DNA from 3 places in the Streptomyces sp. NPDC002265 genome. Region 3 is predicted to be linked to each of the others. Evidence: riboswitches for the same ligand, from Rfam matches in the RefSeq annotation. Region 3 holds a riboswitch; each other region holds the start of a gene.

Region 1 (7,472 bases), on a different contig from region 3:
GTGGAGCAGCTCGGTAGCTCGCTGGGCTCATAACCCAGAGGTCGCAGGTTCAAATCCTGTCCCCGCTACTGAAGACTCAGGGCCGGAATCCAGTTCACGGATTCCGGCCCTGAGTGTTTTCACCACGGCTCCCGGCGTTCCCGCGGAGCCGTTTTCGCCGCCGCCGTCATCCGGTCGGCCCAACATCGCTCGCCCTGCGCGCCGACTCCGGCGAATCTGGACCTTCGTGGCTGGAGACGGCGGGAGACGAGTGGTGCGCTCTGGTGACCTGACGGGTGAGGGGCCGCACGAGGAACCAGGCGCGGCCGAGGGGCCCGGCACGGCCGCGGACGACCACCTCGTCCCGTACGCACGCGAGGGCGGCCGCCTCTCGCCCGACCCCGCCCCGGATCCCGGACCGGTGTCGGGGCCGGACCCCGGCCCAGGCCCGGACCCAGGCCCCGGCGAGCGGGCAGCCGCCGTGCCCGCCTCGCCCGACGCATCCGCGGCCCCTGCATCCTCCGTACCGTCCAGGTCCTCCGTGTCCGCCGACGCCACCGGCGACGAACGGCGGATCTGTCTCCTGCGGTCACTCCTCAGGGTGCTTCCCGCGCTGATGGCCGTCGGCGGGGCCGTCTACGGCATCTGCACGCCCCGCGGCTTCACCGGGGCGCCCCTCTTCACGGCCGCCCCGCTGGTGGCGGCCCCGCTGTACTCCTTCCTCGGCACCGCCGTCACGGGGGTGGCGGCCGTGGCCGGGGCGTACGCCGTGCACGCCCGGTCCACCCGGATCCCGGACGCCGACGCGGTCACCGAGATCGTCACCGTGGCCACGGTCGCCGTGATGGCCGCGGTCATCAACCGTGTCGTGCGCCGCGGCGACCAGCGCCTCGCCAGCGCCCGCGGGATCGCCGAGGCCGCCCAGCGCGCGGTGCTGCCCGAGCCCGCCGCCCGGATCGGCGGCTACGACGTCGCCGCCCGCTACGAGGCCGCCCAGGCCGACGCCTTCATCGGCGGCGACCTCTACGCCGTGCAGGACACCCCGCGCGGCGTGCGGCTGGTCGTCGGGGACGTACGGGGCAAGGGCATGGGGGCGGTGTCGGCGGTGGCCGTGGTCATCGGGGCCTTCCGGGAGGCCGCCGAGCAGGAGGCGACCCTGGAGGCGGTCGCGCAGCGGCTGGAGCGGGCGCTGGCGCGCGAGGGCACCCGGCGCGACGGGCCCGACGCCTTCGAGGGCTTCACCACCGCCGTACTCGCCGAACTTCCGCACGGGGACGAGACGGTACGGATCCTCAACCGCGGGCACCCGCCGCCGCTGCTGCTGCACCCGGACGGCACCGTGCGCCCCCTGCCCGCCCACGAGCCGGCTCTGCCGCTCGGCATGGGCGAGCTGGCCGGCCGGCCCGACCGCGCGGAGGAGACCCGGTTCCCCAGGGGCGCCACCCTGCTCCTGCACACCGACGGCGTCTCCGAGGCGCGCGACACCCAAGGCCGGTTCTACGACCCCGAGGAGCGGCTCGCCGGCCGCTCCTTCCGCGACCCCGAGGAGTTGCTCGCCGCTCTCGCGCGGGATGTGCACCGGCACTGCGGGGGAGGGCTGACGGACGACATGGCCCTGCTCGCCGTGCGGCGGCCCTGACCACGCCTCCGTCACCCGGAGTGATCGAACGACCCCCCTGCGCATAACATCTGAGTCACCATCAAAACCCGGGTGACTCCTGAGGCGTTGCCCCCGCGTCTCGCGCAAGGGCCAACTCGCCCGATTTTCGCCGGTCATCGCCTTAAGTCCTGGCCAAAAATGTTATTGATCAAGCAGAACGGCTTGGAATCCCGCCCCCGTGCCCATTAACGTTCGATAACGCAGCGCGGTTGTCCCAGCCGTCACAAGGCGGCTCCGTGCGCACGCGCCGAATCCCGCAAGGGAACCGGGGAACCAACACCCTGGGGTGAATCGCACGGCCACCACTGTCAGTGACAGGCGGTATACGCGCGTAGGAGACCTTCCTGCTCCGAACCCGTCAGCTAACCCGGTAGGCGAGAAGGAAGGAAGGAGCGCGCCCACGTGGCGTCCAACCCGCCTGCCCCTGAGGCCCCGTTCGTGCCGAGCCAGCCCGACGCCGAGGCTTTCGGCTTCGGCAGCTACCGCGCCGACGAGGGTCCGTGGGAGGAGTGGAATCCCACCGCGGAGACCGTTCGCCCCCCGCGCGGCAAGCATCGTGTCGCCAAGCAGCGTGGCGGGGGACTCGCCCGCAGCTCCACCGTCCTGGGTGTCGGTGTCATAGCCGCCGTCGCCGGCGGCGGAATGGCCAGCGCCAACACCGGCAAGCCCCCGGTCTCCATCTCCCTGCCCGATCTTCCCTCCGTCGGCTCCCTGCTGTCGGACGAGAAGCCCGCCGAGACCGCCCAGGACGTCGCGGCCCCGCTCAGCGGCATAGGCGTGACCACCGCCGAGACCGCCCAGGGCACCACCGACGCCGGTGAGGCGCTGCGCAGCCGGATCATGGCCCAGGCCGAGCAGCAGCAGACCCAGGTCGAGGCCAAGGCCGCCGCCGCTGCCGAGAAGGCCGCCAGCGACGCGGCCGCCAAGGCGGAGCAGGAGGCCAAGCAGAAGGCCGAAGCCGCCAAGAAGAAGGCGGAGGAGGAGGCCGCGAAGAAGGCCGAGGCCGAGCGCCTGGCCGAGCTCGCCAAGCAGTACACGCTGCCGACCTCCTCGTACACGATCACCTCGACCTTCGGCGAGGCCGGCTCCATGTGGTCCTCCGGGTACCACACGGGCCTCGACTTCGCCGCGCCCACCGGAACGCTCATCAAGGCGATCCACAGCGGCACGATCACCGAGGCGGGCTGGGCCGGCTCCTACGGCTACCGCACGATCCTCACCCTCGACGACGGCACCGAGCTGTGGTTCTGCCACCAGTCCTCGATCAGCGTCAGCGTCGGGCAGAAGGTCGCCACCGGCGATGTCATCGGCCGGGTCGGCGCCACCGGCAACGTCACCGGTCCGCACCTGCACCTGGAGGTCCACCCGGGCGGCAGCGCGGACGGGATCGACCCGATGGCCTGGCTGCGCGGCAAGGGACTCACCCCCTGACGTACAGGGCCCCCCGCGTCATCTGACCTCCGGCAGTCCTGGCGACATCCCCCCGACGCCAGGACTGCCGGTTTTTTGCTGCCCGGCCACGGGTCACGGGCCGTGGGCGGTCACGGGCCACGGTTCACGGAAGCGGTGGGAGCGCCGGACGGCGGCCGTACGGAATATCGCCTTCCGGGCCGGGCGTTGACATTGAGCATGACTTCTCTTCGCAAGCTCGGTTCCTCCGACCTCGAGGTCTTCCCGCTCGCCCTCGGCGGCAACGTCTTCGGCTGGACCGCCGACGAGGACCACTCCTTCGCCGTGCTCGACGCCTACGCGGCCGCGGGCGGCAACTTCATCGACACCGCGGACGCCTACTCGGCCTGGGCCGACGGCAACCAGGGCGGCGAGTCCGAGACGATCATCGGCAACTGGGTCAGGGCCCGCGGCAACCGCGCCGACGTCGTCATCGCCACCAAGGTCAGCCAGCACCCCGACTTCCCCGGTCTGACCGCCGCCAACATCAAGGCCGCCGCCGACGCCTCGCTGCGCCGCCTCGGCACCGACCACATCGACCTCTACTACACCCACTTCGACAAGCCCGAGGTGCCGGTCGAGGAGATCATCGGCGCGCTCGACGAGCTGGTGCGGGCGGGCAAGGTGCGCCAGATCGGCGCCTCCAACATCTCCCCCGAGCGGCTGCGCGAGTCCCTGGAGTTCTCCGACCGCGAGGGCCTGGCCCGGTACGTGGCCCTCCAGCCCCACTACAACCTGGTCTCGCGCGAGACCTACGAGGGAGAGCTCCAGGACGTCGCGGCCGGGTCCGGGCTCGCGGCCGTCCCCTACTACGCCCTCGCCTCCGGATTCCTCACGGGCAAGTACCGCCCGGGTACGACGGTCGACAGCGCACGGGCCACCGGCGCCGCCAAGCACCTGGAGACCGACCGCGGCCGCGCGGTCCTCGCCGCCCTCGACGAGATCGCGGGCGCCCATGACGTCGCGGCCGCCACCGTCGCCCTGGCCTGGCTCGCCGCCCGGCCGACGGTGCTGGCCCCGATCGCCTCCGCGCGGACGGTGGAGCAGCTGCCGGCCCTGCTCGGGGTCGCGGAGCTGGAGCTGACGGAGCCGGAGCTCGCCCGCCTCACCGAGGCATCGGCCTGATCCGGCCCGGCCGTCTTCCCCGGACGCGCCGGGGCTACGACCGGTACGGGTTGTAGGCGGGGTACGCGGCCGCCGGATATCCGTACGCCGGCCAGGCCACCGGGGCAGGCGCCGGCATCATCACCGGCACCGGCGGGGCCGTCGCCCGCGCTGCGTAGTCCAGCGCGGGCCGCGCCACCTCCCGGCGCTGCCACAGCTCGTGCAGCAGCTCCCGCTCCCGCACGACGAAGTCGCTGCCGGCCCGGCCCCGGCGACCCTTGCGCCGCAGGGCCGCGAGCGAGGTCGCGTACGTCTCGTACTGCGCCACCGTCCGCTCGGCCGGCTTGCCGAGGTGGTGCCCGGCGTACTCGCGGGCCAGCCGCCGGGCCCGCATCGAGCCGAGCGCGTACGGCTCGGCAGGGGTCAGCCAGCCCGCGGCGACGTACGCGGGCAACTCCTCGTACACGGACCGCAGTTCGCGCTGCCGGGTCCAGATCACCAGCCAGGTCAGCAGGCCGAACGCGGGGACCATGAACAGCCCGTACACGGCGAAGAACCCGTACTCGCCGAAGGTCGCGGAGCCGTTCCAGAACGCGTGCATGCCCATCGCGAGCAGCAGTCCGCCCGGCGGCAGCAGCACCCGGCGCACGCGCTGCCGGTCCGTGCACAGCGCGGCGAGGCCGAAGCCGATGCCGGTGAGGACGGTGAACAGGGGGTGCGCGAACGGCGACATGATGACGCGGACGAAGAAGGTCGCCGCGGTGACGGAGGCGATGCCCCGGTCCCCGCTGAGCTGGTCGGTGCCGAAGGCGGTGCCGAGATAGAGGATGTTCTCGGTGAACGCGAAGCCGGTCGCGGTCACCCCGGCTATGACGACCCCGTCGACGATGCCGGTGAAGTCCCTTCGGCGGAAGAGGAAGACGAGCAGCACGGCGGCGGCCTTGGCGGACTCCTCGACCACGGGCGCTATCACGGTCGCGCCGAGGGTGTCGGCGCCCGACGGATCGGCCGTCGCCGTCGCTATCCACTCCGTCGCGAAGCTGTTGGCGACGATCGCTATCAGCGCCGCGGCACAGGCGCCCCAGGCGAAGGCGAACAGCAGATTGCGCCAGGGGCCCGGCTGGACCCGGTCCAGCCAGCGGAAGGCGGTGACGAGCAACGGCACCGGCAGGACCGCGAGTCCGAGCCCGACCAGGAATCCCTCGGTGCCGGTCTGGCGGCGCACCAGCGCCAGGATGACGAGCCCGGAGAGCGCCAGCAACGTGATCACGGCGCCGTACCGCACCCCTGTGCGCTGCCACCAGCGTGGGTGCCGGACCCCGCCTCCGGCGGGGCCGAAGGGGTGCGTCGGATAAGGGGGAACGGTCGCCACGGCATTGACCCTAACGAGGGAGGGCTGGTCTTGCTGTTCCTTTTGTGCCGCCGGCCCGGCGGCCCGGACGGCCATGTCCACCACGGCCGCCGCGGTTACAGCGGCCGCTGCTCCTGCGGTTCGCGGTGCTGTACGCGACGGAAGAGCAGATCGTTCACGACATGTCCCTTGTCCAGTCCCTGGCCCTCGAAACGGGTCACGGGCCGGAACGCGGGACGGGGCGAGAAACCGCCCTCGGCACGGGTGTTCTCGAAGTCCGGGTGCGCGTCGAGCACGTCGAGCATCTGCTCGGCGTACGGCTCCCAGTCGGTGGCGCAGTGCACGAGCGCGCCGGGCCGCAGCCGGGTCGCGGCGAGGTCGAGGAACTCCGGCTGGATCAGCCGTCGCTTGTGGTGGCGCTTCTTGGGCCACGGGTCGGGGAAGTAGACGCGCAGCCCGGCGAGGGAGTCGGGGGCGAGCATCTCGCGCAGCAGGATGATGGCGTCCCCGTTGGCCACCCGGACGTTGGACAGCCCGTGGTGGTCGGCGAGGTTGAGCAGGTTGCCCTGGCCCGGGGTGTGCACGTCCACGCCGAGCACGTTGGTGTCCGGGTCGGCGGCGGCCATCTGCGCGGTCGCCTCGCCCATCCCGAAGCCGATCTCCAGCACCACCGGGTTGCCGTTGCCGAACAGCTCGCCGAGGTCGACGACGCGCTGCCCGTCGATGTCGAGCCCCCACCGGGACCACAGCCGCTGCAACGCGTCCGCCTGTCCCGTGGTCACCCGGCTGCGCCGCGGCTGGAAGCTGCGGATCCGCCGCTCGAAGTGCGATCCGGCGGGATCGGCCTGCGGGCCGTCGGGAAAGCGGGGCTCTCCCTTCGGCCGGGCGGGCCGGTCGGGCACATCGGTGCCGGACCGGTGCCGATGTGCGTCGGGGGCGGACCGGGGCGCTTCGGGGGAGGTGTTCAGCTCAGACACAGTGGAGTCGATTTTACGGCGCCCGCCGACAGCCCCGGCCGTGACCGCCCTCCTGGCCGGGATCGCCCTCCTGGCCGTGACCGTCTTCCTGATCACGGCGGTCTTCCCGGCCGTGACCACCCGCCTTGCCGTGACCGCCCGCCCGGTCGTGGCGGTCTTCCCGGTCGCGGTGGCTCCTGGGGCGGCCGTCCCCGCCGTCGTGGATCCCGTCCTCATGCCGAGCCCAGTACGGTCAGCGCCCTGCGGGCCACCTCCCGTCCGATCGGCAGCGAGGCCGTCGCCGCCGGCGAGGGCGCGTTCAGCACATGCACGGCCCGCGCGCCCTCCCGGATCAGGAAGTCGTCCACCAGCGTCCCGTCCCGCAGCACGGCCTGGGCCCGCACCCCCGGCGCCGCCCGCACGAGATCCCGCTCGGTCACCTCCGGCAGCAGCCTGCGCACCGCCTGCACGAACGCCCGCTTGGACACCGATCTGTGCAGCTCGCCCATCCCGTACCGCCAGTGCCGCCGGCCCATCCGCCAGGTTCCGGGCCAGGCCGCCGTACCGGCCAGGTCCCGAGGGCGTACGACCCCCCAGCCGTACCCCTCGCGGGCCAGCGCCGGCACCGCATTGGGTCCGACGTGGACCTCCCTGTCGATCCCGCGGGTGAGGTGCACCCCGAGGAACGGGAACGTCGGATCGGGCACCGGATAGACCAGCCCGCGCACCATCTCCGGCCGCGCCAGCTCGTAGTACTCGCCCCGGAACGGCACGATCCGCACCTCGGGCTCGTCCCCGGTCAGCCGCGCCACCTCGTCGCAGTGCAGCCCGGCGCAGTTGACCAGCACCCGCCCGCGCACGATGTCCCCGCGCGCGGTCCGCACGGCGACGCCCCGCTCCGGCCGCCGGTCGATCCGTACGGCCTGTGCCCCGTAGCGGATCTCCGCTCCGGAGGCCTCGGCCAGCCGGCGGG
Region 2 (7,472 bases), on a different contig from region 3:
GACCGCTGACACCTGACGCGGTCGAGGCGGAACCCGTGGAACCCGTGGAACCCGCGGAGCCCGCGCCGTTCCCGGTCCGCGCGCTCCCGTCGAGGGCGGCGGGAACGACGGTGCCGCGGTCGTCGTCACGCTGCTGCCGACGCCGTCGGCCGGTCGGGACGGCCGGTGCGGCGGGCGCGAGGTGCCGTCCGGGCTCCGGGGCGGATCCGGTCCCGGACTGCTGCGGTCCGGCGGGACCGGCCGCCGGATCCGCCGGCCGGGGCACGGCGACGGCCCCGACGACGCCACCCGGCGCCGTACCGAGCAGCCCCTGCGGCACGACCAGGACGGCCTGCACCCCGCCGTAGATGTTGGTCTGGAGGCGGACCCTGATGCCGTGTCGGCGCGCGAGCTGGGAGACGACGAAGAGCCCGATCCGGCCGTCGGCGAGCAGCCGGGCGACATTGACCTGGTCGGGGTCGGCGAGCAGGTCGTTCATCCTGCTCTGCTCCTCGGCGGGCATGCCGAGCCCGCGGTCCTCCACCTCGACGGCGAGCCCGGAGGTGACGAGGTTGGCGCGCATCAGCACCTGGGTGTGCGGGGCGGAGAACACCGTGGCGTTCTCGACGAGTTCGGCCAGCAGGTGGATGACGTCGGCGACAGCGTGACCACGCAGCTCGCCGTCGACCGGCGGGACGAGCTTGACCCTTGAGTACTGCTCGACCTCGGCGATCGCGGAGCGCAGCACCTCGGTCATGGACACCGGGTTGCTCCACTGCCGGCGCGAGACCGCCCCGCCGAGCACGGCGAGGTTCTCGGCGTGACGGCGGATGCGGGTGGCGAGGTGGTCGACGTGGAAGAGGCCCTTGAGCAGGTCGGGGTCCTCGATCTGGTTCTCCAGCTCGTCGAGGATGGAGATCTCCCGGTGCACCAGCGACTGGAGCCGCCGGGCCAGGTTCAGGAAGACCTCCAGCTTCTGTTCGCTGCCCGTCTGGCTGGAGAGCTGGGCGGCCTGCACGACGGCGGTGACGGCGCCGTCGTGCGCGCGGGCCAGGTCCGCGGCGAGAAGTTCGAACTCGTCCGCGTCCTTGGCCGGGCCGCCGCGCGGCTTGCGCCGGGGCGCGTTCTCGCCGCGTCGTAACGCCTCGACCACGGCGCGCAGATCGGCCTCGCCGCGGGCGCTGCTGCGGCGCAGCGCGGCGATCCGGTCGGTCACGGACCGGGCGGCACGGTCGGCGGCGACGGCGGCGATCAGGATCCCGGCGACGGTGACCGCGAGGGCGCCGGTCAGCACCGCCCACAGGGTGATGCCCTGTCCGGCCCCGGCGGAGCGGGCGGTGACCAGGATCGCCGCGCACGCGCTGAGGGCGACCGCGATGGGCGGCAGCACGGCGAGCCGCAGGAGTTGCGGCCGTATGTGGGCCTCGGGCAGCGGGACGGCGGGGCGGGCGACCGGCCGCCCGTGCCGCCCGCCGCCGTCACGGCGGTCTGCGCGTGCGGCCGGTGCGCGGAGGTGAGACATCGGTGTCCTCGTGCTGGTCCGTCGAGCCTGAGCCTGGTTGCTCACGCGTGGTGCGCAGCTCGGGCATGCGCCATCGCGATGCCGGTCGGGAGAGTCGAAGAATTCGGCCCTGCGTCGCCCGGCGGACACTCACAGTAGTCGCGCTTGCGACAGGTGCGGTGGGCAGTTGGCAAAGTCCCACGGGGAGCATCCCGCTCTGGTATGAGGCCTCGCACGAAAGACCGATAAACCCACCGGACCCCCCTCCCCCAGGGGGAACACGAAGAGAACCCGGCAGTAAGAAGTTGGTCTCAACCGATCAGAAACAGTCACCGTCGGTGATGTCGAAAGGCTCGGTGATGCCGAAAGGGCGAGAACCGTCGCCGCCCGACCGCGCATCCGCCCGACCGCGCACGGGTGCCGACGGAGCACGAGAGGAAACGGGGCCGCGCATGGTCCGGCCCCGGACGGATCGCCCCCTACTCCCCCGCGAAGGCCGGTTCCGGTCCGGCCGACGCCACCGGCGGCCATGTGGGCCAGCCCCCGGTCGGCGGCTTGGCGACGGCACGCCACCACGGTGCCGAGGGCGCCGCCACGGTCGGCTCGAACGGCTCGCCGGCCACCGGGGCCGCCAGGTTCGCTCCGGCCTTGTGCAGGGCCCGCATCGTGCCCTCGCCCGGCTCGGCCCACGGGTGCGGCGCCAGATTGAAGGTCGCCCAGTGGATGGGCAGCATCACGCCGGCCGCCGGGTCACCGGACTGGAGGTCGAGGTGGGCCTGGACCCCCTCCTCCGGAGTCATATGGATGTCGGGCCAGAAGTCCGAGTAAGCACCGATCTGGATCATTGTGGCGTGGAACGGGCCGTGTTCCGCACCGATGTCCCGGAATCCGTCGAAGTAGCCCGTGTCACCGCTGTGGTAGATCCGGTGTTCCTCGCCGGCCACCACCCAGGAAGCCCACAGCGTGTGCTGGGTGTTGCGCAGCCCACGGCCGCAGAAGTGGCGCGCGGGGGTGGCGGTCAGGGTGAGGCCGCCGATCCGGGTCGACTCGTGCCAGTCCAGCTCGCGCAGCCGGTCGGCCGCCACACCCCAGTGTTCGAGGTGCTCGCCGACCCCGAGCGGCACGGCGAACAGGGTGTCCGTGCCCGCCAGCGCCTTGATCGTGGGCATGTCGAGGTGGTCGTAGTGGTCGTGGGAGATGACGACGACGTCGACCGGGCCGAGCGCGGCCAGCGGCAGGGGCACCGGGTGCAGCCGCTTGGGACCGGCGAAGGCGAACGGCGAGCAGCGCTCCCCCCAGACGGGGTCGAACAGCACCCGTCGGCCGTCGATCTCGGCGAGCACGCTGGAGTGTCCCATCCAGGTGAGCCGCAGTCCGGAGGCGGGCGGCCGGGCGAGGTCGGCGAGGGTGGTGGCGTGCACCGGGATCGTGCCGCTCGGGGCGCGGTGCGACTTGGCCTCCCGGTCGAAGTAGACCTTCGCGAGGGAGGCGGCGGAGCCCGAGGGCCGGATCCGGGACGGGCCGCCGGGATTCTGGAACACCCCGTCCTTGAAGTGGGGCGATCTGCGGATGCGCGCCATGCGCCCGCCGCTCGGGTCCGCGCCGAAGGCCGCGGGCTGCAACGAGCGGAGCCCGAGGCTCGAGGAACGGGAACCGGGCACGGCACCTCCAGGGGGAGTCAGGACGCTTCATTATGGTCGGCTCCTGCCACAACGCCGGTGCCCGGCCGTACGTTCCCGTCCGCCCCGCGGGCAGCCGTGGCACCCGTCACCGGCGACGGCCGTCCCGCGCCCGGACCCGTTTCGTACGGATCACTTCGCCGTACCGGCAGCCGGGGTGCGGCACTAGGGTGACCGGGTGGCGAGAGTGCGGTTGAACGTGGCGGAGCGGCGCGAGGAGTTGCTGCGGGCCGCCGTGCAGCAGATCGAGGCGCGGGGCGTGGCGGCGGTCAGGATCGCCGACGTGGCCTCGGCACTCGGGGTGAGCAACGCGCTGGTGCTCTACCACTTCTCGACCAAGGAGAAGCTGGTCGCCGCCGCCTTCACCTACGCGGCCGAGGAGGACCTGGCCCGGTTGCGCAAGCTGCTCGGCCGCCGGACGACCGCGCTGCGGCGGCTGCGCTCGGCCGTGCGCTGGTACGCCCCCACGGGGCAGGCCAAGGGCTGGCGGCTATGGATCGAGGGCTGGGCGGCGGCGCTTCGCGAGCCCGCGCTGCAGAACGTCACGCGCGACCTCGACCGGCGGTGGAAGGCGGCGCTCGCCGAGGTCGTCGCGGACGGTGTGGCCGCCGGGGAGTTCGAGTGCCCGGACCCCGCGGCCACCGCGCTGCGTCTGACGGCGCTGCTCGACGGGCTCGCCGTGCAGCTGACGTCGTACCCCGGTGCCGTCTCGCGGGCCCGCGCGCAGGAGTGGGTGGACGAGGCGCTCGCCCGGGAACTGGGGCTCGCGCGGGAGGCGTTGACGGCGTAGACGCGGAGCCGGCCGGAGGACCGGCCCCGCGCCCGGGTCCGTCGGCCGCTCAGGCCACGGACGCGATCCGTTCCTTGATGTCCTCCGGGGACAGCGCGCCCTTGGCGGTCACGTGGTCGCCCGAGGACTCCCCGCGCAGCCGTCGGCCGATCCACGGGACCAGGTACTCACGCGCCCAGTGGACGTCGTCGCGCCGTACTTCGAGGGTGCCGCGCGGCGGCAGCGCCGGCCAGGGCTGCTCGGGGTCGGCCGGGACCTCCACGCCGAGGGTCTGGCCCGCGCGCAGCGCCACCCGCGTGTGTCCCTCGGGCGAGAGGTGGAGCCGGTCGTCGTCCCAGGCCCTGCGGTCCTGGACGGACTTGAGGGACCACAGGTCCAGCACCGGGCAGCCGTACCGGTCGGCGACGGCCCGGACGTGCCCGTTGTAGGTCGCGATCTTCCCGCGCAGGTGCTTGAGCAGGGGAACACCGCGGGTGTCGAAGCCGGTCGTCACCATGACCGTGCCGGATACGGCGGTCAGCGCGGCGATCGCGCGCTCGAACCGCTCCGCCACCTCGTCGGGATCGGTCCCGGGCCGGAGGATGTCGTTGCCGCCGGCACAGAAGGAGACCAGGTCCGGCGCGAGTCGGACGGCCTGCGGAAGCTGGTCCTCCACGATCTGGTCGAGGAGCTTTCCGCGTACCGCGAGATTGGTGTACTGGAAGTCGCCCTCGGGCTGCCGGTCCGCCAGGAGTACCGCGAACCGGTCGGCCCAGCCGACGAACGCCCCGTCGGGGCCGGGGTCGCCGACGCCCTCGGTGAAGCTGTCCCCCACCGCTACGTACGACCCGATCACTGCTCTGCTGTCACTCTTCGAATCGTCTGCCACATCGGCTCATGATTCACCTTCGAATGTGACCTACGCGACCGTAGCCATGGGTTGACGGACGGTGAGATAAGCCACTCCTAAAGAGTTGCCCAATCAGGGAATAAGCGTGCGATCCGGGACGTCGACGCAGTGCCCGCACCCGGACGCGCCGAAGGCCGGACCCCGGGGTGGGGGTCCGGCCTTCGACGGCGGAGACGCGCGCGGGAGACGGCCTGTCGGTCGGACAGTCCGTCAGCCGCACAGCCCGTCGTTCGGACGGCCCGGCTGTCAGGCGGCGGCCCGTCGGTCGGACGGCCCGCGGGTCAGACGGCGACGCCGTGCGCCCGGAGGTAGGCGATCGGGTCGATGTCGGAGCCGTAGTCCGGCGTGGTGCGGATCTCGAAGTGCAGGTGCGGGCCGGTCACATTGCCGGTCGCGCCCGAGAGGCCGACCTGCTGACCCGCGGTCACGGCCTGGCCGGCCGAGACGGAGAGCTGGGACAGGTGGGCGTACTGCGCGTAGTGGCCGTCGGCGAGCCGGATGACGACCTGGTTGCCGTACGCGCCTCCCCAGCCGGCCGAGACGACGGTGCCCGCGCCGACGGCCTTGAGCGGGGTGCCGGTCGGGACGACGAAGTCGACGCCGGTGTGGTGGCCGCTGGCCCACATGCTGCCCGCCACGTGGTACGCGGTGCCGATCGGGGCGCCGGCGACCGGGAGCACGAAGCCGCTGGCGGTGGCCTGCGGCGCGGCGGCCTGCGGGGCGGCGGGCTTCGACGCGGAGGACTGCGCGGACGAGGACTCCGTGGACGCGGACTGCGCCGAGGAGGACTCCGCCGACGGGGACTTGGGCGCGTCGGCCTGCGGGGTGGCGGACCGAGCACCCCCGCCCGTCACGGCAGCCGCGCCGATGCTGAGCTTCAGACCGGGGTGGATCAGCGACGGATCGGCCCCGACGGCCGCCCGGTTGTCCTGGTAGAGCCGGTGCCAGCCGCCGTCGACGTGCTGCGCGTCGGCGATCTTCGCGAGGTAGTCGCCGGCGACCACCGTGTAGGTACGGACGTCCGTGCTCTGCCCGGCAGTCTGCTCGGCGGTCTTCTGGCCGCTCGCCGGGACGGACTGCACGGCCGTGCCGGGAACCGACTGGGCGGCGGACTGCGGCGTCGCCGCGTGCGCACCGGTGGCTCCCAGCAGCGGGAGGGCGAGCGCGGCGCCGCCGGTTCCGGCGACGGCGAATGAGCGGGTGAGACGCAGGGTCTTGGGACGGCGGTGCTTACCCTTCGCGGGCATGGCGATTTCCTCTCCGGCGCCTACGAGGTGAGCTGTCGGGTGCGGACTGGAGATGTCCGGCCGCGCTCGCGGCGCGGCTGAACCCCTAGCCTGTTCCGGTGACGGGACCAGGCGGTCGAGCCTGTGGGTCCCCCGCTCCTGCCGTGCACGGGTGAGTGTGCGGACACCGGGCGGCGGCAGGATTAGGCGTCCGTCCGGATCGGTCTGGAACGTAGGCGAGCCCGCCGCAAGGGGACAAGCGCCCTCTTCCGGATCTGCCCGATTTGCTTGATCCGTTACGAGAGATCCCGATTACCCTCCGTGAATTCACCACCCTCTCGCTTCACATCCCCCCAAAAAAGCGCACTGATTGCGTGAACATGACGTACCACGCACGGTCACCGATATGACCCTGCTCACGCGCCCGTCACTCAGTCACCTTTACTCCGGGGCGACTTGGCGCGAAGGGTTTATTTCGGTCATATCTCTCAGAGGTGATACAGAAGGACGATCGGCGCATCGACCCTTGGGGCTGTGGGCAACACGGTCCCCCTGGAACCGATGTCGTATCGTCGACAGCGCATCCCGTCGGCCACCCGCCGAGCCACGCCGACGGGTCCAGCGGGAGGAGCCCCCCTTGACGCAGCAGGTCCCGTCGACCGAGCCCGAACTGGCCGGAGTGCGCAACTTCCGTGACGTCGGCGGGCTGCCGACCGCCGACGGGCGGCGGGTGCGCCACGGCGTGCTGTTCCGCAGCGGTCACCTGGCGCACGCCACCGACGAGGACGCGGCGTTCCTGTCCTCCCTGAAGCTGCACACGATCTTCGACTTCCGCAACGCGGCGGACCAGAAGCTGGAGGGCCCGGACGTCGAGCTGCCCGGCGTGCGCAATGTGAACCTGCCGCTGTCGGACCCGGCGGACGGCTCCGAGTTCTGGAAGATGGTCCGCGACGGCGAGATCGAGCAGCTGCGCGCGATCCTCGGCGAGGGCAAGGCCGCCCACCGGATGATCATGTCGTACCGCACCATCGTCAAGGAACGGACGGACGAGCACTCCCGGGTGCTGCACTCGCTGGCCGAGGACGGTGTCCCCGTCCTGATGCACTGCGCGGCGGGCAAGGACCGCGCCGGCCTGTCCATCGCCGTGACGCTGCTGGCCCTGGGGGTGGAGCGCGAGGCGATCCTCGCCGACTACCTGGAGTCCAACGCCACGCACCGCCGTTACAAGGTGCGCCGCAGCGACTCGTCCTCGGCCGGCTACTCCCCCGAGGTCATGGAGCTGCTCAGCCCCCTGTTCGACGCGCGTGCCGAGTACCTGGCCGCGGCGCTGGAGACCATCGAGGAGAACTGGGGCGGCGTCGACGCCTACCTGGAGCAGGGGCTCAAGCTGACCCCCGGGACCCGGGAA
Region 3 (7,472 bases):
GTGCCGGACCGCCCGTGGTAACCGATGGGCAGGTGCTTCCAGTTCGGGGTCAGGGAGTCCGCCGCGTCCGGGCGGAAGATCTGCCCGACGTTGCGGGCGTGGTTCTCCGAGGCGTAGAAGTCCACGTAGTCGGCGACCTCGAAGGGCAGATGCAGGGTCACCGACGACAGGGGGTGGAGGAACGGCTCGACGACCTGCCGGTGGGCCGGCACGGTCACCCACCCGGTCAGCGCGCGCCGTACGTCGGACCACACGGTGCGGCCGGCCGCCAGCAGCGGGTTGAGGGTGGGCCGGGCGAGCACGGAGGCGTACGGCGAGCCGAGCGCCCGGGCCGCGGCCCCCGCGTCGAGTACGTGATCGCCGAGCCGGACACCGACCCTGCGCTCGGCGGAGTCCGAACCCGCGGGGGAGAAGACGCCGTACGGCAGGTTGTGCGGCCCGAAGGGATCGCCCTCGGGGACGTCGAAGGGGGGCATGGGTGCTGCCTCACTCTCGGATGCGTGCGGTGCTTTCCGTCTGTTCTTGCCACACGATGCGTTTCATGTGGCCGCGCCACACGTTACGGCCGAGTTGCCTGTCTTGGGCAGTGTCTAAAGAGTTTGCAATGCCCCTTTTGGGGTTGTCGGAGCGGTCAATTCCGGCTTAGCGCTTTTTTCGTGACACGGACGGGCTGGGTCCGGTCCGTGGAGGGGGACACGTGGGGGAACCCGTGGCCGGGAGCGACGGCAGCGTGCCTTTACAGGCCGACGGCGGAGTGCCGGGTCTGATCGTCAAGTTCGGCGACTATCCGCTGCACCACGGCGGGGTCGGAGCGATCCGCAGTCTGGTCCGCCTGGGCGTCCCGATGTACGCGACAACTGAGGACCGTTACACACCCGCGGCGGCCTCCCGCTATCTGGAGCGGGCGTTCGTCTGGCCGACCACCGGCACCGAGGAGCCGGAGCACCTGGTGGAGGGGCTGCTGCGGATCGGCCGCCGGATCGGCCGTCCCGCCGTGCTCGTCCCCACCGACGAGGAGGCCGCCGTCCTGATCGCCGAGCACCAGTTAGGCGCTCGGCGGCAGCTTCCTCTTCCCGCGGGTCGAGCCGGAGCTGCCGCGCCGGCTGGCCAGCAAGCAGGGCCTGCACGAACTGTGTGTGGAACACGGCATCCCGAGCCCGTCGGCGGCCTTCCCGCAGACCTACGACGACATCGTCGCCTTCGCCGAGAAGGCCCGCTTCCCGGTGGTGGCCAAGAACCGTGAGGCGTTCGTGCGCCGGGAACGGCCTGCGGTGAACGGGACGACGAGGATCGCCACCCGCGAGGGCCTGCTGGCGCTCGCCCGCGACTGGGCCGGCCGTCCCGGCGACCCGGGGGTGATTCTCCAGGAATACCTGCCGAGGGAGCAGGCCGAGGACTGGATCGTGCACGCCTACTTCGACCGGGACTCGACCCCGCTGGCGATGTTCACCGGAGTGAAGGTCCGCTCCTGGCCGCCGCACGCGGGGATGACGGCGAATGCGTACGTAGTCGACAATCCGGAACTCGCGGACCTCGCCGCACGTTTCGTCAAACAGATCGGCTTCACCGGAATCGTCGACCGCGACCTGCGCTTCGACCGGCGCGACGGACAGTACAAACTCCTCGACTTCAACCCGCGCATGGGCGCCCATTTCCGGCTCTTCGAGAGCGGATCGGGGGTGGACGTCGTGCGCGCCATGCATCTGGATCTGACCGGGCGTGCCGTTACGGAGGGGGAACAGCGGGCCGGCCACCGGTATCTCGTGGAGAACATCGACCTGCCCGCCCTGCTCGCCTACCGCCGAAGCGGCTATACGGCGCCGCACGCACCGGCGCGGGCGAGCGGCACGGAGCTGGCCTGGCTGGCGGGTGACGACCTGCGGCCGTTCTTCACGATGCTCGCGCGCTTCGTGCGGCCGGGCGCGAAGCACCTGTATCAGCTGTGGCGCACCAACCGCCGCGGCGGCAGCACCACCACGAAGTGACGAAGTGACGTCCTGGGGAGGGACTTCGTGAGTCGACCCGTAGCAGTCATCGGTGCCGGACCCTTCGGCCTGTCGACCGCCGCCCATCTGCGGGCGCGCGGTGTCCCCGTCCGCGTCTTCGGCGATCCCATGGTCAGCTGGCGCGACCACATGCCCGCGGGCATGCTGCTGAATCGACGCCCGTGGCCTCCAGCATCGACGCGCCGCAGACCGGCCACACGCTCGCCGACTACTGCGACGCGGCCGGCATACGCCGGCTCGTGACGGACGAGGACATCATCCCCGCCGAGACCTTCATCGGCTACGGCGAGTGGTTCCAGCAGCGGCTGGTGCCGCGGCTGGAGCGGGTGCGGGTGGTCTCCGTCGAGCGCAGGGCCGGGGAACCCCGCGGCTCGGGCTTCGAACTGAAGCTGGACTCCGGTGAGTTGTTCACCGCCCGCGCGGTCGTCGTGGCCACGGGCCTGGCCGGGCTGTCCCATCTGCCCCCCGAGCTGACCGTCGCCGGGGCGGACGGACCCTCGCCCGCCGGTCCGGTCTCCCACAGCTCCCAGCACCACGACCTCGGCCGCTTCTCCGGCAGGGAACTCATCGTGGTCGGCGCGGGCCAGTCCGCGCTGGAGACGGCGGCGCTCGCGGCGGAGGCGGGCGCGCAGGTGCACGTGGTCGCGCGCGGCCGTGGCCGGGTGGCCTTCGGCGCACCCCCGTGGAAGCAGCCCAGGCTGTGCCCCGAGTCCCCCTTCGGCCGCGCCTGGTCGCTGTGGGCGCTCAGCTACTACCCGCACCCCTACCGATACCTGCCGGACCGGACCCGCCACTACCTGGTCCGTCGTGTGCTCGGTCCGCTCGGCGCCTGGTGGCTGCGCGACCGCTTCGAGGGAAAGGTACAGGTCAGCGAGGTCGAACGGATCGTCGAGGCGGGCGCGGCGGACGACCGGGCGACGCTGACCGTCGCCCCGCACTCGGGCGGCACCCACCGGCTGTCCGCCGACCACGTCATAGCGGCGACCGGCTACCGGGTGGACATGGCGGCGATGGACTTCCTGGGCCACCGGCTGCGTGCCGAACTCGTGGTCAGCCGAGGCACTCCCAGGCTCGGTGCGGGATATGTGTCGTCCGTGCCCGGTCTGTACCTCACCGGACTGCCGGCGGCGGCTTCGTACGGCCCGGTCATGCGGTTCGTGTGCGGCACGGAGTTCGCCTCTCCGCGGCTGGCGAAGCACCTGACGGCGGCCCACGGCTGAGCCGGGGACGAAAAGGTCAACGGGGGCCGTCCCGGGAGCCGTCGGAGACCGCGGGGCTGCCCGCCGGCGCCATCAAGGAGCCCGCAGGCGCCACTTGGGGCCGAAACGAGGGTGAGTCGCGAGGGCGCGGGGTCCGTATTCTCTGATCATGGCCGCTCCCCTCGCATTCTCACTCGTCGCCACCGATCTGGACGGCTCGTTGCTGCGCGGCGACGACACGCTCTCCGACCGGACCCTGGACGCACTCGCGCGGGTGACCCGGGCCGGTGCCCGGCACCTCGTGGTGACGGGCCGCCCGGCGCCGAGGGTGCGGCCGCTGTTCGACGTCATCGGCTGCGCCGGGCTCGCGGTGTGCGGGCAGGGCGCGCAGTTGTACGACGTCGGCGCGGACCGGCTGCTGTGGTCGGTCACCCTCGACCGGGAGCTGGCCGCGACCGCCCTCGGCAAGATCGAGGCCGAGGTGGGACAGGTGTACGCGGCCGTCGACCAGGACGGGGTCGACGGCCTCACGCTCATCGAGCCGGGCTATCTGATGCCGCACCCGACCCTGCCCGCGGTGCGGGTCGGACGGCGCGACGATCTGTGGTGCGAGTCCATCAGCAAGGTACTGCTGCGCCATCCCGCCCTGTCCGACGACGAGTTGGCGGCGACGGCCCGCTCGGTGGTCGGCTCGCTGGCGACGGTCACCATGTCGGGGCCGGGGACCGTGGAACTCCAGCCGTGCGGCATCACCAAGGCGACCGGCCTGGCGCTGGCCGCCGAGCACCTCGGGCTGCGCGCCGAACACGCCCTGGCCTTCGGGGACATGCCCAACGACATCCCCATGTTCGACTGGGCCGCCCACGGCGTGGCGATGGCCAACGCCCATCCCGAACTCAAGTCCGTGGCCGACGAGATCACCCTGTCGAACGAGGACGACGGCATCGCCGTCGTCCTCGAAAGACTCTTTCCCGCAGAGAGGTGACCGTCCCGGGCGGGGCCGGTCAGTAGGCGCTGAACACGCGGTCGATCGAGCCGTACCGCGCGGCGGCGTAGTTGCAGGCGGCCGTGATGTTCGCGACCGGGTCGTATATGTCGAACGACGTGCCGCCCACGTGGTAGCGGGCGAAGGTCGGGTCGATGACCTGGAGCAGGCCCTTGGACGGGATGCCCTTGGCCGCGTTGGAGTCCCAGAGGTTGATGGCGCGCGGGTTTCCGGAGGACTCGCGCATCACGTTGCGGTGGATCCCGTTGTAGGTGCCCGGGATGTGGTGCTGGGCCATGACCGCCAGCGACTGCCGGATCCAGCCGTCGAGGTTGTTGGTGTACTTGGGGGTCGCGGTCACGGGCGTGGTGGTGGCCGCGGAGGCGCAGGTGGCGCCGAGGAGCGGCAGGGCGAGCACGGCGGCGCCGGTACCGGCGACGGCGAGGGTGCGGACGAAACGGGCGCGACGGTTCTTACCGGCAGCGTGCATGACGTGATTCCTCTCGGGTGCCTACGAGGTGAGCTGTCGGGTTCGGGCCGGGAGGTGCCCGTCCGCGCTGCTCTGTGGCGATGCGGCTCAACCCCTAGCCGTTGCGGGTGCGATGTCCGGTCCGGCGGCTTACCTGGGTCCCCCGCTCCTGCCGTGCGGGTGTGTTCGGTGGTGGTGAAGGGCGGCGGCAGGATTAGGTGTTCGCCCGACTTGCCGGGAACGTATGCGAAAGCACATGTCCGGAACAAGTGTCTGATTCACACCTCGCCCTATTTGACCTTGGTCTGAGGCATTTGGGACACTTGATCCTTTGCGGTTGCCAAGGCTCAACTCGCTTGCCGTGGAAGGGTGGCGAGGATAGATGGCCGATGCATCCATTTTTGGCCCGAGTGACCCAATTCACTGCTTACGGAATCGGTCCCATTTGCCGCCAAGTGGAATTCTGTAATTAATAGCGATGAATCGGACATAAAGGTACATAAGGCATGTTTCTGTCGTGTCTGACGGTCCGTCGCCGCGCCTGCCGCGCCTGCCGCGCCTGCCGTGCCCGCCGTACGTGTCGGGGGGAGGGCGGCCGGATCCGGACGGCCCGGTCGCCTCTCGCGGCGGGCCCGGCAGGGGGGTGGGGTGTCGCGGGGCGTGTCGCGCGCGGCGGGGGCGTGAACCCGGTCGGGTGCTTTCGCCCGGCCGGGCCGGGGCGGCGGGAGGCGGCGGTACGTGCGGCCCTGGGGCGCGGATCGCCGCTCTCCGGCGGGCCGACAGGCATCGCCGTATCAGCAGAAAACAGCCGAAGCTCGTCCTTGTCGTCCGATCGGAAACATCCCGGGCATGATCCGGTACCGCCTGGCCGGTAACCGTGGGGGCTATCGGTGATCGAAACGTGACCGGATACGCTGACTTGAGGTGGTGGCAGCGACCTATCGACAAACCGCGCAAGCGCCAGTGGACACCAGCAGACAGGAGACCCCTCGTGACCGTCGTCGGGCCGTTCGGGCTGAGCGTGCGGGACCAGGCTCTGGAAGCCGATGTCCAGGCCGGATTGGCGGCTGTCGAGGAAGGCTTGCTCGAGGCCACCAAGAGCGAGGTCCCCTTCATCACAGAGGCCGCCCAGCATCTGGTGCGGGCGGGCGGGAAGCGTTTCCGGCCACTGCTCGTGATGCTCGCGGCGCAGTTCGGGGACCGGTACGCACCCGGGATCGTGCCGTCGGCGGTGGTGGTGGAACTGACCCACCTCGCCACGCTGTACCACGACGACGTCATGGACGAGGCCGAGGTGCGGCGCGGGGTGGACAGCGCGAACACCCGCTGGGGCAACGCCGTCGCGGTCCTCACCGGTGACTTCCTGTTCGCGCGGGCGTCCCACATCCTGGCCGACCTAGGGCCCGAGGCGGTGCGGGTGCAGGCCGAGGCGTTCGAGCGGCTGGTGACCGGCCAGATCCTGGAGACGGCGGGACCGCAGGACGGGCGCGACCCGGTCGAGCACTACCTGGACGTCCTGGGCGGCAAGACCGGATCGCTGGTGGCGGTGTCGTGCCGGTTCGGGGCGATGATGTCCGGCGCGGACGAGACGGTCGTGGACGTGCTGACGCAGTACGGGGAGCGGCTGGGAGTCGCCTTCCAGCTGGCCGACGACGTGCTGGACATCGCGTCGGAGTCCCGCGAGTCGGGCAAGACGCCCGGGACGGACCTGCGCGAGGGCATCCCCACGCTGCCGGTGCTGCGACTGCGGGAGCGGGCGGCACGGCTGGGGCTGGCGGAGGACATCGCGCTGTGCGAGCTGCTGGACTCCGACCTGACCGACGACGCGAAGCTGGCGCAGGCGCTGGCGGCACTGCGCGAGCACCCCGCGCTGGAGCAGGCACGCAAGGACACCGTGCGGTACGCGCAGGACGCGCGCGCCGCGCTGGCACCGCTGCGGGAGTGCGACGCGAAGCGGGCCCTGGTGGAGCTGTGCGACGCGGTGGTGCACCGGGCGGGCTAGGGCCTGCCGGACCGGGCCCTGCCGGGCAGGGCCCGGAGCTTTGTCCGGCTGCTCCTCCGTGGGAGCCGGACGGCGGTGTCGATCGGACGTGTGCGGTGCCGTGCGCGACCCCTACGGGTCGGGCGCGGCACCGCCTCTTTGTGTCATACCCCAGCAGTACGCGGAGTTGATCCCGCGGTCTGACGCTTCGACAGCACCGATTTGGTGAGATGGACACCACGGAAAACACCACTCCTCACCGATTCGGGTGAGAATGGCGGCTCAGGGTGGGACCACAAGTGCGAGGACGCGCCGAGACGGACAGCCGCCGCCGACCACGGAGGTAGGGCACACATGGCACCGTACGAATCCGACGACAGCACGACCGGTGCGACCGGTACGACCGGCGGGGAGGCCGACGACCTGCGCTCCGGGCGTCGTACGGCCGCTCGGTACGTCGTTCCGGTCGCGGTGGTGGGGGTGGCCGCGGCGACCATCGGGCTCGTCCCGGCGCTCGCCTCCTCCGGGGACCCCGACCTTCCGAAGATCACCGCGCAGCAACTCATCGACAGGATCGCCCAGTCGGACGTGGAGCAGCTGTCCGGCACGGTGAAGATCACCACGGACCTGGGGCTCCCCGATCTCGGCGGGCTGGAGAGCGGTCTCCTGTCGGGCGCCACGGGCTCCGCCGGCGACGGGTCGAGCGCGGACCCGTCCGCCAGGCTGACCGAACTCGCCTCCGGCACGCACACCCTGCGGGTCGCGACCGACGGTCCGGACCGGCAGAAGCTCTCGCTGCTGGAGAGCGCCGCCGAGTACAGCGTCATCCACG

The links. Region 3 has a riboswitch for cyclic di-AMP ahead of ABT085_RS16330 (transglycosylase SLT domain-containing protein). Riboswitches for the same ligand answer to the same signal wherever they lie in the genome.
Region 1: it holds a riboswitch for cyclic di-AMP, as region 3 does, so the genes downstream of both, ABT085_RS37195 (M23 family metallopeptidase) here and ABT085_RS16330 (transglycosylase SLT domain-containing protein) in region 3, are expected to answer to the same signal.
Region 2: it holds a riboswitch for cyclic di-AMP, as region 3 does, so the genes downstream of both, ABT085_RS11860 (M23 family metallopeptidase) here and ABT085_RS16330 (transglycosylase SLT domain-containing protein) in region 3, are expected to answer to the same signal.

Annotation. Positions count from the first base shown of each region.
Region 1 is NZ_JBEOWS010000325.1:3,538-11,009, reverse strand. It holds tRNA gene ABT085_RS37205 (tRNA-Met) at 1-68, shown strand, start outside; gene ABT085_RS37200 (PP2C family protein-serine/threonine phosphatase) at 254-1,618, shown strand; cyclic di-AMP (ydaO/yuaA leader) riboswitch at 1,875-2,031, shown strand; gene ABT085_RS37195 (M23 family metallopeptidase) at 2,042-3,070, shown strand; gene ABT085_RS37190 (aldo/keto reductase) at 3,269-4,213, shown strand; gene ABT085_RS37185 (PrsW family intramembrane metalloprotease) at 4,248-5,564, opposite strand; gene trmB (tRNA (guanosine(46)-N7)-methyltransferase TrmB) at 5,660-6,520, opposite strand; gene lhgD (L-2-hydroxyglutarate dehydrogenase) at 6,733-7,472, opposite strand, start outside.
Region 2 is NZ_JBEOWS010000048.1:32,483-39,954, forward strand. It holds gene ABT085_RS11840 (sensor histidine kinase) at 1-1,501, opposite strand, end outside; gene ABT085_RS11845 (MBL fold metallo-hydrolase) at 1,960-3,141, opposite strand; gene ABT085_RS11850 (TetR/AcrR family transcriptional regulator) at 3,338-3,949, shown strand; gene ABT085_RS11855 (SGNH/GDSL hydrolase family protein) at 3,999-4,784, opposite strand; gene ABT085_RS11860 (M23 family metallopeptidase) at 5,120-6,085, opposite strand; cyclic di-AMP (ydaO/yuaA leader) riboswitch at 6,088-6,249, opposite strand; gene ABT085_RS11865 (tyrosine-protein phosphatase) at 6,702-7,472, shown strand, end outside.
Region 3 is NZ_JBEOWS010000077.1:4,804-12,275, forward strand. It holds gene fahA (fumarylacetoacetase) at 1-476, opposite strand, end outside; partial or broken gene ABT085_RS16315 (carboxylate--amine ligase) at 731-1,985, shown strand; partial or broken gene ABT085_RS16320 (FAD-dependent oxidoreductase) at 2,013-3,226, shown strand; gene ABT085_RS16325 (HAD family hydrolase) at 3,375-4,190, shown strand; gene ABT085_RS16330 (transglycosylase SLT domain-containing protein) at 4,210-4,680, opposite strand; cyclic di-AMP (ydaO/yuaA leader) riboswitch at 4,686-4,861, opposite strand; gene ABT085_RS16335 (polyprenyl synthetase family protein) at 5,651-6,661, shown strand; gene ABT085_RS16340 (LolA family protein) at 6,995-7,472, shown strand, end outside.